Regions from separate parts of the Streptomyces sp. NPDC050988 genome, predicted to be linked through region 3. Evidence: riboswitches for the same ligand, from Rfam matches in the RefSeq annotation. Region 3 holds a riboswitch; each other region holds the start of a gene.
What was found. A riboswitch is a leader RNA that binds a small molecule or an ion and turns the genes downstream of it on or off. The one in region 3 is predicted to bind cobalamin.
Positions count from the first base shown of each region.

Region 1: linked by a shared signal. The riboswitch ahead of ACIBEI_RS16130 (prenyltransferase/squalene oxidase repeat-containing protein) and the one ahead of metE (5-methyltetrahydropteroyltriglutamate--homocysteine S-methyltransferase) in region 3 are both predicted to bind cobalamin.
Region 2: linked by a shared signal. The riboswitch ahead of ACIBEI_RS36535 (cobalamin biosynthesis protein) and the one ahead of metE (5-methyltetrahydropteroyltriglutamate--homocysteine S-methyltransferase) in region 3 are both predicted to bind cobalamin.

Region 1 covers NZ_JBITFQ010000006.1:75,639-79,997, forward strand. The annotation lists gene abc-f (ribosomal protection-like ABC-F family protein) at 1-268, opposite strand, end outside; gene ACIBEI_RS16125 (phosphotransferase) at 604-1,335, opposite strand; cobalamin riboswitch at 1,421-1,617, shown strand; gene ACIBEI_RS16130 (prenyltransferase/squalene oxidase repeat-containing protein) at 1,725-2,993, shown strand; gene ACIBEI_RS16135 (SCO2322 family protein) at 2,990-3,700, shown strand; gene ACIBEI_RS16140 (energy-coupling factor transporter transmembrane component T) at 3,851-4,359, shown strand, end outside.
Region 2 covers NZ_JBITFQ010000025.1:82,159-86,517, reverse strand. The annotation lists gene ACIBEI_RS36550 (lysozyme) at 1-454, shown strand, start outside; gene ACIBEI_RS36545 (anion permease) at 632-1,873, shown strand; gene ACIBEI_RS36540 (hypothetical protein) at 1,887-2,108, shown strand; cobalamin riboswitch at 2,253-2,389, shown strand; gene ACIBEI_RS36535 (cobalamin biosynthesis protein) at 2,487-3,443, shown strand; gene ACIBEI_RS36530 (cobyric acid synthase) at 3,452-4,359, shown strand, end outside.
Region 3 covers NZ_JBITFQ010000023.1:6,605-10,963, reverse strand. The annotation lists gene metE (5-methyltetrahydropteroyltriglutamate--homocysteine S-methyltransferase) at 1-1,799, opposite strand, end outside; cobalamin riboswitch at 1,961-2,185, opposite strand; gene meaB (methylmalonyl Co-A mutase-associated GTPase MeaB) at 2,412-3,398, opposite strand; gene scpA (methylmalonyl-CoA mutase) at 3,404-4,359, opposite strand, start outside.

The sequences.
Region 1 (4,359 bases), on a different contig from region 3:
CGCCCAGTACGTGGTCCACAGCATCGCCCACGCGCGCCGAACCGGGCAGGTCGAGGGTCTGGCGAAGGTGGCCGATCCCGCCCGGCGCGACGACGGTCAGGCTGCCGTTGTCGACCGGCTCCTGCCCTGCCAGCAGCCGCAGGAGCGTGGACTTCCCGGAGCCGTTGTCCCCGACGATCCCGACCTTCTCACCCGGCCGGACAGTGAGGGACACACGGTCCAGCACCACGCGGTCGCCGTAGCGCTTGGTCACCTCGGCGAGAGCGATCTGGGACGTGGCGAGAGACGCGGTGAGAGGAGAAGCAGTGACGGTGGTGACGGTGGTGTCGACGGAAGCACAGTGCAAGTGCGGTCCTTTGCTCGGTGAACAGGGTCGTGCGGCTGACAGCGGAAGCACCGGCTGCCGACCGATGAACAATAAGCTAGACGATACGGTCCGTCTCGTCAATAGCTTTAGCCCGCACCCCCACAGGAAAGCGGGGTCCGCTTGCGCCTGCGGGTAGGGAGGCGAGCTGGCTTCAGCGGCGGCGCAGGCGTTTGTCGGTGATCGGCGGGGTGGGGTCGATGTAGACCAGCCGCACAACCGGACGCCCCACGGCCCTCCTAGGCCAGCAGTCTGCGGATCAACTCCCCTGCCTCACCCAGGAGTTCGACCTCGTGCGGGCTCATCGTCGGGTTGGCGGCCCGTTGCCGTGTGGCCCAGCCGAGACCGCCGTCCGGGCCCGTCAGGAGTGCCGGGTCGGGGCAGCCGGTCAGCAGGGCGGACAGCATCTCCTCGGCCAGGAGGGCGCGGGGATCGTCGTCGACGGCCACCTGGGCCACGATCACGGCGGACATGCTCCAGTCGCGGCCGGGCGGACCCTCGTCGGTGTTGGCCCAGTCGATCACCATGGGGCCGGCCGGGGTCAGGAGGACGTTCTCCGGGTGCAGATCCAGGTGCAGGACGCGTACGGCGGGGTCGGTGGAACGGCGGGCCGGGATCGCGTGCAGGTCGCGCAGGAGCCGGGCGAGCGCCAACCCTGCCTCCCCGGCCGCGAGTTGGCCGACGGCCAGCGCCTCGACCACGGTCGGCCCGTACAGCCGCTCCATCACGAGGTCGGTGCGCGCGTCCGCAGCCCGCACGCGCGGCACGGGATAGCCGTGACCCCGTACGTGCTCCATGACGGCCGCCTCGGCCGGCGCGTCCCCATAGCCGTCCCGGTAGCGGCGCAGCACCCACGCCCCGCCCCCGGAACCATCGCCGAGACCGTCGTAGCCGTCGTGATCGTCGAGCGCGTAGACATCCGCCGTGCGCCCCGAACCGAGCAGGCGGCCGGCCCCCGCAGGTATCCCCATGGGCAGAAGCTACCCGGAGCCGCCGCCCGGCCTCACAGACAGGCCCACAGGCGACCCCCAACAGCCGCCCCTCAGGGTCTTGCTACGGGCCGGTACAGTGAGCGGGTCGTCATCACAGTCGTTACGGGGGGAAGCCGGTGCAAATCCGGCGCTGACCCGCAACCGTGTGCCGCCCGGCCGATCGGTCGATCACTGGATCACTGGACCAATGGATTCAGTGGATCAATGGATCAGCCGATCAGGGGCGGTGAGCCGGACTGCCCCGTACGGACGTGACCGGCTCGCGTCACCGGGACCGCCGGTGACCGGCACCGTCGAGGCATACGGAGCCGAGCCGCCTTGGATTCCAGGCTGCCCGGCTCCCTGACCGGGAGAGGCATCCGCCGATCATGTTTGTCCGCCGCAGCGCAGCGGTACTGGCCGCTACCGCCGTGATCGGTACGGCGTTCGCGCCGGCCGCCCTCGCCGACGAGTCGCCCGGCGCGACCCCGTCCCAGGCGTTCCCCTCCGCCCTGTACGGCAGCACCGACCCCACCTACGACGGCGTCTGGCGGCAGTCGCTCGCGCTGCTCGCCCAGGACACGGTGGAGGTGAAGCCCGCGAAGAAGTCCGTCGACTGGCTCGTCGGGCAGCAGTGCGAGAGCGGGGCCTTCGCGGCGTACCGCCCCGACCCGAGCGCCAAGTGCGACGCCAAGACCAAGGTCGACACGAACAGCACGGCCGCCGCGCTGCAGGCCCTGGAGGCCCTCGACGCGAGCGACGCCGTGACGGGCGCGGCCGTGAAGTGGCTGAAGTCCGTGCAGAACAAGGACGGCGGCTGGGGCTACTTCCCCGGCACGCCCAGCGACACCAACTCGACGTCCGTCGTGATCGGGGCCCTGGACGCCGGGGACACCGACCCGAAGGACGTGCCCTCGAAGGACGACCGGACGCCGTACGACGCCCTGCTCGGCCTCTCCGTCCCCTGCGACGAGACCGGCGGCGGCGCCTTCGCCTTCCAGCCGGACAAGAAGGGCAAGCTCGCGGCGAACGCGGACGCCACGGCGGCCGGGGTGCTGGGCGCGCTCGGCGAGGGCCTGGACGCCGATCCCGACGAGGACGGCGCCGACAAGGCGTCCCCGAAGGCGTCCCAGTGCGCGGGCGGCGACTCCTTCACGATCGAGGACGCGGCTGCCAACGGTGCCCTGTACCTCGCGGGCGCGGTCGCCAAGAACGGCTATCTGAAGTCCTCCCTCCCCGGTGCCGAGGACCAGCCCGACTACGGCAACACCGCCGACACGGTCGTCGCGCTCGCCGCCGCGGGCCGCACGGCCGACACCGGGAAGCCGCTGGCCTGGCTGGAGAAGAACTCCGGTACCTGGGCGGCGAAGAGCGGCCCGGCGGCGTACGCGCAGCTGATCTTCGCGGCGAACGCCACCGGCACGGACCCGCGCGCCTTCGGCGGCGCCGACCTCGTGAAGCAGCTCGGCGCGACCGGCCCCGCGGCGACTTCCTCCGACGCCTCCACCGCCCCGGCGGACGGCAAGAACGACGAGGCGGACACCTCGGACGAGGACGACGGCGGGGTCAGCCTCTGGTGGATCATCGGGGTCGGCCTGGTCGGCGGCATCGGAATCGGCTTCCTCCTCAGCGGCCGTAACAAGAAGCAGCAGCCGTGACCTGCCGCCGCCTGGTTCTGCCGGTCCTGTGTCTCCTGCTCGCCGTCCTCGGCACGGCGGGGCAGGCCCAGGCGGTCGGCTACCGCTACTGGTCCTTCTGGGACCGGGACTCCACCGCCGATACGGCCGATACGACCGATACAGCCGATACGACCGTCCCGGCCGATACGTGGGTGTACGCGACCCAGGGGCCGTCGACCGCACGGCCCTCGGACGGTGATGTCCAGGGGTTCCGTTTCTCGGTGAGCGAGGACTCGAAGGACTCGGCGAAGCCGCGCGGGGCGGCCGACTTCGCGACGATCTGCGCGAAGACGCCCGCACGGGAGGGGTCCAAGCGGGTCGGCCTCGTCCTCGACTTCGGCACGGCCGCGGACGCCCCGTCCGGCTCGACCCCGCCCCGCCCCCGCACGGCCTGCGCCCGCGTCGACGACGACGCCACGACCGCCGACGCCCTCGCCGCCGTCGCCAAACCCCTCCGCTACGACACCAACGCCCTGCTCTGCGCCATCGCGGGCTACCCGACCACGGGCTGCGGAGAACCGGTCGCGGCCGACCGCCCGAAGACTTCGACGTCGCCCGGCGAGGAGGCGGAGAGCAAGCCCGGCAACGGGGACGGCGGCCCCTCGGTGGGCCTGTTGGCCGGAATCGCCGCGGTGGCGGCCCTGGGCTCGGCGGCGGTATGGCAAGCCCGCCGCCGCCGCGACTGACGGGCCTGTGCAATGACCGCCAGCAACGACGACGAGTACCGGAGGCGCGGCACCGGAGACACTCCCGGGCCTACGCCCGCCGCCGCCCCAGCTACCGCTGCCACCTCTGTGGGCAGGCGTTCCGCAGGGCGGAACGGGTGGGCACAGCCCATGGCACCGGGCGCCCTTTCCAGAAAAGTCCAACACAGACTCACCGCCCCACAAGCAACCAGAACCAACGCAATCCACCCCGGTGCCTGGTGGCTCTGGGCCCTGAGCCTAGGAACGGCCGCATCCCGCACCACGAACCCCCTCCTCCTGGCCCTCCTGATCGGCGTAGCCGGCTACGTCGTGGCCGCCCGCCGCACAGAGGCCCCCTGGGCCCACTCCTACGCCGCCTTCGTGAAACTCGCCCTGGCCGTCCTGCTCATCCGCCTCGCGTTCGCGGTAATCCTCGGCTCCCCCATCCCCGGCACCCACACCCTCCTCACCCTCCCCGAACTCCCCCTCCCGGCCTGGGCGGAGGGCATCCGCATCGGAGGCCGAGTCACCGCCGAAGGCCTCGTCTTCGCCCTCTACGACGGCCTGAAACTCGCCACCCTCCTCATCTGCGTAGGCGCGGCGAACGCCCTGGCGAACCCGGCCCGCCTCCTCAAATCCCTCCCAGGAGCCTTGTACGA
Region 2 (4,359 bases), on a different contig from region 3:
GTACCACTTCGCGCTGCCGCACAAGTCCTCCGGGACGACGCAGGCCGCGTACTTCGTGCGCAACGGCGGGGGCTGGCGGGCGGACGGCTGGACGCTGCCGCCCGCGCTGGACATCGAGTACAACCCGTACGGCAAGAAGAAGTGCTACGGCCTGAGCAAGAGCAAGATGGTGAGCTGGATCAAGGCCTTCAGCAACGAGGTGAAGCGGCAGACCGGCCGCCGGCCGGTGATCTACACCAACTACAACTGGTGGAAGATGTGCACGGGCAACAGCGCCGCGTTCGCCGCGAACCATCCGCTGTGGCTGGCCCGGTACAGCTCGTCGGCGGGGTCGCTGCCGTCCGGCTGGAACTTCTGGACCTTCTGGCAGTACGACAACGGCGGCAGCCTGCCGGGTGACCAGAATCTCTTCAACGGATCCCTGAACCAGCTCAGGGCGTTCGCGAGGGGATAGAAGGGGTAGCGGACCCCCAAATTCCGCCTCTGTTCGAGACCTCTCGCCGCCACTCCGACACAAGCGGAGTGGCGGCACCTCTATCACGCCACCCCACTGCCCCCCTCAGTTCATCTTCCGTTCATCCAGGTTGCCTACGGTCCCTGTGCCACTGACGTCCAAGAGAAGCCTGGGTAAATGGAACACATCACGCTCCTCCTCGGAATCGTGATCGTTACCGCTCTCGTGTTCGATTTCACGAACGGTTTCCACGACACAGCCAACGCGATGGCGACGACCATCTCGACCGGTGCCCTGAAGCCCAAGACGGCGGTGGCCATGTCCGCCGTGCTGAACCTCGTCGGTGCGTTCCTCTCCGTGGAGGTCGCCAGGACGATCTCCGGCGGCCTCATCAACGAAGAGGGCATCCGCACCGAAGTGATCTTCGCGGCGCTCGTCGGCGCCATTCTGTGGAATCTGCTGACCTGGCTCCTGGGTCTGCCCTCCAGCTCCTCCCACGCACTGTTCGGCGGCCTGATCGGCGCCGCGGTCATGTCGGCCGGCTGGTCGTCGGTGAACGGTTCGACCGTCGTCACCAAGGTGCTGCTCCCCGCCGTCGCCGCGCCGCTGGTGGCCGGACTCGCCGCGATGCTCGCCACCCGGCTGACGTACCGGATCAGCGGCAAGGCCGGTGAGCGGGCGACGTCCAAGGGCTACCGCGCCGGTCAGATCACCTCCGCGGGCCTGGTCTCGCTGGCCCACGGCACGAACGACGCGCAGAAGACCATGGGCATCATCACGCTCGCCCTGGTCACCGGCGGTGTGATCGCGCCCGGCTCGAACCCTCCCCTGTGGGTCATCGTCTCGGCCGGTGTCGCCATCGCGCTCGGCACCTACCTGGGCGGCTGGCGCATCATCCGCACCATGGGCAAGGGCCTCACCGACCTCGCGCCGCCGCAGGGCTTCGCCGCCCAGACCAGCGCCGCGACGGTCATCCTGGCCTCCTCGCACCTCGGCTTCTCGCTCTCCACCACCCAGTCCTGCTCCGGTGCCGTGATGGGTTCGGGCCTCGGCCGCAAGGGCGGCGTCGTCCGCTGGTCGACCGCGACCCGCATGTTCGTCGCCTGGGGCCTCACGCTCCCCGCCGCCGGTCTGGTCGGCGCGGGCGCCGAGTTCCTCACCAAGCAGGGCACCTGGGGCATCGTCCTCACCGGCGCGCTGCTGATCGCGGGCTCCGCGGTCATCTGGGCGCTCTCCCGCCGCCAGCCCGTCACCGTCGACAACGTGAACGACGTCGACGGCGAGCCCGCCGGTGTCGTGACCACCGCCATCGCCGCCGTCACCCCGCCGCCGGCGGGCACGGTCGCCGCGGCCGACGAACTCAAGACCACCATCCCGGGCCCGGACGCCACCGAGCCCGCCCGTACGGCCACGGTGTAAGGAACCCACAAGCATGAAGATCGACTGGGCAGCCCTCGGCTCCGTCTTCGGAGTCAGCCTCATCGTCACCGTCGCCCTCGTGGGCCTCTTCACCCTCGGCATCGTCGGCCTCTCCAAGCGCGAGTCGGCCTCCGCCCAGGGCGACACCGCGACCCTCGCGGTCACGGGCGCGTACGCCTGCTTCGCCGCGTGCGCGGCGGCGGTGGCGTACGGGATCTATCTGATCGTCGTCTGACGCGTACGGCACCTCCGTCCCGCACACCTCCGTCCCGCACGACTCCGCCCCGTCGGCCCCCGGTCGGCGGGGCGGAGCCGTGTCCGTGTGTGGGCCTCAGCACACTCTCCCGTCGCAGGTCAACGGCAAGTTGACGGGTGTTCGTGGGCGTGGTGGACTGCCGGAGCCATGTACGGCGGCAGGAGAGGAAGCCGGTGCGAATCCGGCGCGGTCCCGCCACTGTTACCGGGGAATCGATACCCCGGGAGCCAGGAACTCTCGCCGTCGGTCTCGTCGAACCAGGGCGCGGACACCCTGAGTGAGGACAAAACGCCATGCGCGGCTGCCCAAGTGCCTTTCCAGCGACGGTTGTGCCCGACCTGACGGTCGGCTGAACCGATGCGTGCCGATCGCGTCTTCGCGTACGGCGCCGCCGCCGGCCTCCTCGGTGACCTGCTGCTCGGCGATCCCCGCCGGGGGCATCCGGTCGCCGCGTTCGGGCGGGCCGCGGGTGCCGTGGAGCGGGTGCTGTGGCGGGACCACCGGGGGTGGGGCGCGCTGCACACCGCCGTGTGTGTCGGCGGTGCCACCGGGCTCGCCGCGCTCGCCGGCCGTTCCGTGCGCGGCTCGGGCGCCGCGTCCGTCGCGTTGACCGCCGCCGCCACCTGGTCCGTCGTCGGCGGGACTTCGCTCGGGCGGGAGGCCCGGGCCATCGGCGGGGCGCTCGCCGCCGGGGACATCGAGGTGGCCCGCGAGCGGCTGCCCCACCTGTGCGGGCGCGATCCGCAGGCGCTGGACGCCGACGGGATCGCCCGCGCCGTCGTCGAGTCCGTCGCCGAGAACACCTCCGACGCCGTCGTGGGCGCCCTCGTGTGGGGTGCCGCGGCCGGTGTGCCGGGGCTCGTCGGATTCCGTGCCGTGAACACGCTCGACGCCATGGTCGGGCACAGGTCCGCCAAGTACCGGCGGTACGGCTGGGCTTCCGCGCGGCTCGACGACGTCGCGGGGTGGCCCGGGGCGCGGCTCACCGCCGTCCTCGCGGCCGTCGCGGGAAGCGATCCGCGCGGGGCCGTACGCGCCTGGCGTGCCGACGCCGTCAAGCACCCGAGCCCCAACGCCGGGCCCGTAGAGGCCTCGTTCGCGGGGGCGCTCGGCGTACGGCTGGGCGGGACGCTCTCGTACGCCGGGAGGGTCGAGCACCGGCCCGTACTCAATGGTGGGGGGCGGGCCGTGGAGGTCGGGGACATCGAGCGGGCGGTGCGGCTCTCGCGGCGCGTGGGTCTGCTCGCGCTCGGCGTGAGTGTCGCCGGGCGGCTCCTCGTCAACGGCCTTCGCACGAAGGGGCGTACGTCATGAGTGGGGGAATGAGCGGGCGCACGGGCGGCGGGCTGCTCGTCGCCGGTACCACCTCCGACGCCGGCAAGAGCGTCGTGACGGCCGGGATCTGCCGGTGGCTGGTGCGGCAGGGCGTCAAGGTCGCGCCCTTCAAGGCGCAGAACATGTCGCTCAATTCGTTCGTCACGCGGGAGGGCGCCGAGATCGGGCGGGCGCAGGCCATGCAGGCGCAGGCCGCGCGCGTGGAACCGACCGCGCTCATGAATCCCGTACTGCTCAAGCCCGGCAGCGACCGCAGCAGCCAGGTCGTCCTCATGGGCAGGCCCGTCGGGGAGATGAGCGCCCGTGGCTATCACGGCGGGCGGCAGGAACAGCTCCTCGGGACCGTGCTGGAGTGCCTCGCCGAGTTGCGGGGCACGTATGACGCGGTGATCTGTGAGGGGGCGGGCAGTCCCGCCGAGATCAATCTGCGGCGGACGGACATCGTGAACATGGGCATCGCGCGCAACGCGCGGCTGCCCGTGCTCGTCGTCGGCGACATCGACCGCGGGGGTGTATTCGCCTCCTTCTTCGGGACCGTCGCGCTGCTCTCGCCCGAGGACCAGGCGTTCGTCGCCGGGTTCCTCGTCAACAAGTTCCGCGGGGACGTGTCCCTGCTGGAGCCGGGCCTCGACATGCTCGAGAACCTCACCGGACGTCGTACGTACGGGGTCCTGCCCTTCCAGCACGGTCTGGGCATCGACGAGGAGGACGGGCTGAGGGTCTCGTTGAGGGGCTCGGTCCGGGAGTCCGAGGTCTCCTCCCCCGTCGGCGAGGACATCCTGCGGGTCGCCGTCTGCGCGATCCCGCTGATGTCCAACTTCACGGACGTGGACGCGCTGGCCGCCGAACCGGGCGTCGTCGTGCGGTTCGTGGACCGGGCGGAGGAACTCGTCGA
Region 3 (4,359 bases):
ACCTCGTCGCGCAGGGCGAGGGCCACCTGGCGGGCGGTGTCGCCGAGCGGCTGGTCGTCGCGGACGAAGGACCAGGCGAGCATGGTGACCGGCCCCGTGAGCATGCCCTTGACGGGGCGCGGGGTTAGCGACTGGGCGTACGTCGTCCAGCGCACGGTCATCGGCTCGGGGCGGGAGATGTCGCCGGCCAGGATCGGCGGACGGACGTAACGGGTGCCGTACGACTGGACCCAGCCGTGCTGCGTGGCGAGATAGCCCGTCAGCTGCTCGGCGAAGTACTGGACCATGTCGTTGCGTTCGGCCTCGCCGTGCACGAGGACGTCCAGGCCGGTCTTCTCCTGGAAGGAGATCACCTCCTGGATCTCGGCCCTGATGCGCTCCTCGTAGCCGGCCGTGTCGATGCGCCCGGCGCGCAGGTCGGCGCGGGCGACGCGCAGTTCGGCGGTCTGCGGGAAGGAGCCGATGGTGGTGGTCGGGAGGAGGGGCAGACCCAGGTGGGCGCGCTGCGCGGCGGCGCGTTCGCCGTACGGCTGGGAGCGGCGGCAGTTGGCGTCCGTGACCGCACCGACCCGCGCCCGTACGGCCGGGTCGCGGGTGATGGGCGAGTTCGCGCGGGAGGCCAGGGCGGCCCGGTTGGCGGCGAGTTCGCCGGTGATCGATCCCGTGCCCTGGGCGAGTCCCTTGGCGAGGGTGACGATCTCGGCCGTCTTCTGCCGGGCGAAGGCGAGCCAGCGCAGGATCTGGGGCTCGATGTCCCGTTCGGCGGTCGCGTCGAGCGGCACATGGAGCAGCGAGCAGGACGCGGCCACGTCGACCCGGTCGGCCAGCCCGAGCAGGGTGCCGAGCGTGGCGAGGGACTTGGTGAGGTCGTTGACCCAGATGTTGCGGCCGTTGACCACGCCCGCGATCAGGCGCTTGCCGGGCAGCCCGCCCACGGTGGCGAGCGCGTCCAGGTTGGCGGCGGCCGCCTCGGTGAAGTCGAGGGCGAGACCCTCTACCGGGGCCTTGGCCAGCACCGGCAGCGCGTCGCCGAGCCGGTCGAAGTAGGAGGCGACCAGCAGCTTCGGACGCTCGGTGAGCGCGCCGAGGTTGCGGTAGGCGCGCGTGGCCGCGTTGAGTTCGGCGGGCGTACGGTCCTGGACCAGGGCCGGTTCGTCGAGCTGCACCCACTCCGCGCCCGCCGCCCGCAGGTCGGAGAGGACCTCGGCGTACACCGGCAGGAGCCGGTCCAGCAGGGTCAGCGGGTCGAAGTCGGCGGCCACACCGGGCGCGGGCTTGGCGAGCAGGAGGTAGGTGACGGGTCCGACGAGGACCGGCCGGGCGGTGAGGCCGAGGGCGAGGGCTTCGCGTAGCTCGGCGACCTGCTTGGCGGAGTCGGCCGTGAAGACGGTGTCCGGACCCAACTCCGGCACCAGATAGTGGTAGTTGGTGTCGAACCACTTCGTCATCTCCAGCGGCGCCACGTCCTGCGTGCCGCGGGCCATCGCGAAGTAGCCGTCGAGCGCGTCGGCCTGGACTGCGGCGCGGTGGCGCCCGGGGATCGCGCCGACCATGACGCTGGTGTCCAGGACATGGTCGTAGTACGAGAAGTCGCCGGTCGGCACTTCGTGGATGCCTGCCTCGGCCAGCTGCCGCCAGTTGGTGCGGCGCAGTTCGGCGGCGGTGGCCCGGAGGGCGTCGGCGTCGACGCGGCCCTTCCAGTACCTCTCGATCGCCTTCTTCAGTTCCCGGCCACTGCCCTGACGGGGGTAGCCGTACACGGTGGCCCGTGCCGCCGCGGCTGCGGACTTCGATGTCACGGAACTCTCCTTCGCGAGATGTCTCCCTGAGATCCCGGGACGGACGTGAGCGCGAAGGGGTGACGAACCCGGCCGAGGAACCTCGCGCGGCAAGGCGCGGTCGTCCACCGGATATGTACGCCGACCCGCCCACGAGGTCATCGGGATGTCCGTACGCGATCGGTCACGTACGGGCAGATGGCAGGTCTTCGGACTCGCGAGCACGTCCTCCGTACGGAGGACACCTACTGGCCGTCGCTTCCCAGGTCCCGCTTCTCGGGGCCCAGTGCGTATGACGGCGGTCGTTCTCGCTCACCGCTGCGGGGCAGTCCCGGATTCCCACCGGGTTCCCTCTTGCGACGCATCCCGCCTGGCGGACGGGGCGAACCAGCTGCACCGGCCAGCCTAGGGGGCGCGGCCGCGCGACGCGGAACTTTGCCCATATGCCGGACGGTCGTACGAGACACCGCCCAGGTGAACCGGGCGGGTACCGCCCCACTCCTGTGGCGCCGCCCGCCCTGGTCCCCCAACGGCCACCGGCCCCTCAGCCGGTGGCGCACCGGCCGGAGTGAACACGCGTTGCGCACTTCCCACTCCGACCCGGTGCCGCTCAGCCCGGCCCGGTCCGGCGGCTCAGTCCGTATCGCCGCCGAACGCCCGCAGAATGCGCTCGGCGGCGAGCGTGGCCGTCAACTCGCCGTCCCTGACCCGCTGTTCGAGGTCGGGTCCGAGAGCTCGTACGGCGGGGTCGGCGTGCAGGCGGCCGAGGAGTTCGTCGCGCACCATCGTCCAGGTCCAGTCGACCTGCTGGTCACGGCGCTTGGCGGCGAGGCGGCCGGTCGAGTCGAGGAGCGCGCGGTGCTGTTCGAGGCGCTCCCAGACCGTGTCGAGGCCGGTCGACTCACGGGCGCTGCAACTCAGCACCGGTGGCGTCCAGGCGGTATCGGCGGGATGCATCAGCCGCAGAGCGCCCGCCAACTCCCTTGCCGCGCCCCGGGCTTCACGCTCGTGGGGTCCGTCCGCCTTGTTGACGGCGATCACGTCCGCCAGCTCCAGGACACCCTTCTTGATGCCCTGCAACTGGTCCCCGGTCCGGGCGAGGGTCAGGAGCAGGAAGGAGTCGACCATGTTCGCGACGGCGGTCTCGGACTGGCCGACGCCGACCGTCTCGACCAGGACGACGTCGTAGCCCGCCGCCTCCATCACCACGATCGACTCCCGGGTCGCCTTCGCGACTCCGCCGAGCGTCCCGGCGGTGGGGGAGGGCCGGATGAAGGCCGCCGGGTCGACGGCCAGGCGTTCCATGCGTGTCTTGTCGCCGAGGATGGACCCGCCCGTCCGGCTCGACGACGGGTCGACGGCGAGCACCGCCACCCGGTACCCGAGCGAGGTGAGCAGCGTCCCGAACGCGTCGATGAACGTCGACTTGCCCACGCCCGGCACACCGCTGATGCCGATCCGCCGCGCCTTCCCGCTGTGCGGCAGCAGCTCGGTCAGCAACTCCTGTGCCATCGCCCGGTGTTGGGGCCTCGTCGACTCCACGAGCGTGATGGCACGCGCCACCAGCGCCCGCTTCCCGTCGAGCACGCCCTTCACATAGGTGTCGAGGTCGATCGCCATGGGGCTCAGAGGCCGTGGCCGAGGTCGGTGGTCAGGCGCTCGACCAGGTCGTACGCCGCGTCCGGGATCACCGTCCCGGGCGGGAAGACGGCCGCGGCGCCCATCTCGATCAGCGTGGGCACGTCCTGCGGCGGAATCACCCCGCCGACCACGATCATGATGTCCTCGCGCCCCTCCTCGGCGAGCTGCTCCCGCAGCGCCGGTACGAGGGTCAGGTGCCCGGCGGCCAGCGAGGAGACGCCGACGATGTGCACGTCCGCCTCGACGGCCTGGCGGGCCACTTCACCCGGCGTCTGGAACAGCGGGCCGACGTCCACGTCGAAGCCGAGGTCGGCGAAGGCGGTCGCGATCACCTTCTGGCCGCGGTCGTGCCCGTCCTGGCCCATCTTGGCGACCAGGATGCGCGGGCGGCGCCCCTCGGCCTCCTCGAAGGACTCCACCAGCGTGCGCGTGCGCTCGACGGACGGGGACGCGCCGGCTTCGTTGCGGTACACACCGGAGATCGTACGGATCTGGCTCGCGTGCCGCCCGTACACCTTCTCCAGGGCGTCGGAGATCTCCCCGACGGTGGCCTTCGCGCGGGCCGCGTTCACGGCCAGCTCCAGCAGGTTGCCCTCACCGCCCGCCGCCCGGGTCAGGGCCTCCAGCGTGTCCTGGCAGGCCCGCTCGTCGCGCTCCGCGCGCAGCCGCCGCAGCTTCTCGATCTGCTGGGTGCGTACGGAGGAGTTGTCGACCTTGAGGACGTCGATCTGCTCGTCGGTCTCCACGCGGTACTTGTTGACTCCGATCACCGGCTGGCGCCCGGAGTCGATTCGGGCCTGGGTGCGGGCCGCGGCCTCCTCGATGCGCAGCTTGGGGATGCCCGCGTCGATGGCCTTGGCCATGCCGCCCGCCGCCTCGACCTCCTCGATGTGCTGCCAGGCCCGGCGCGCGAGGTCGTACGTCAGCTTCTCGATGTACG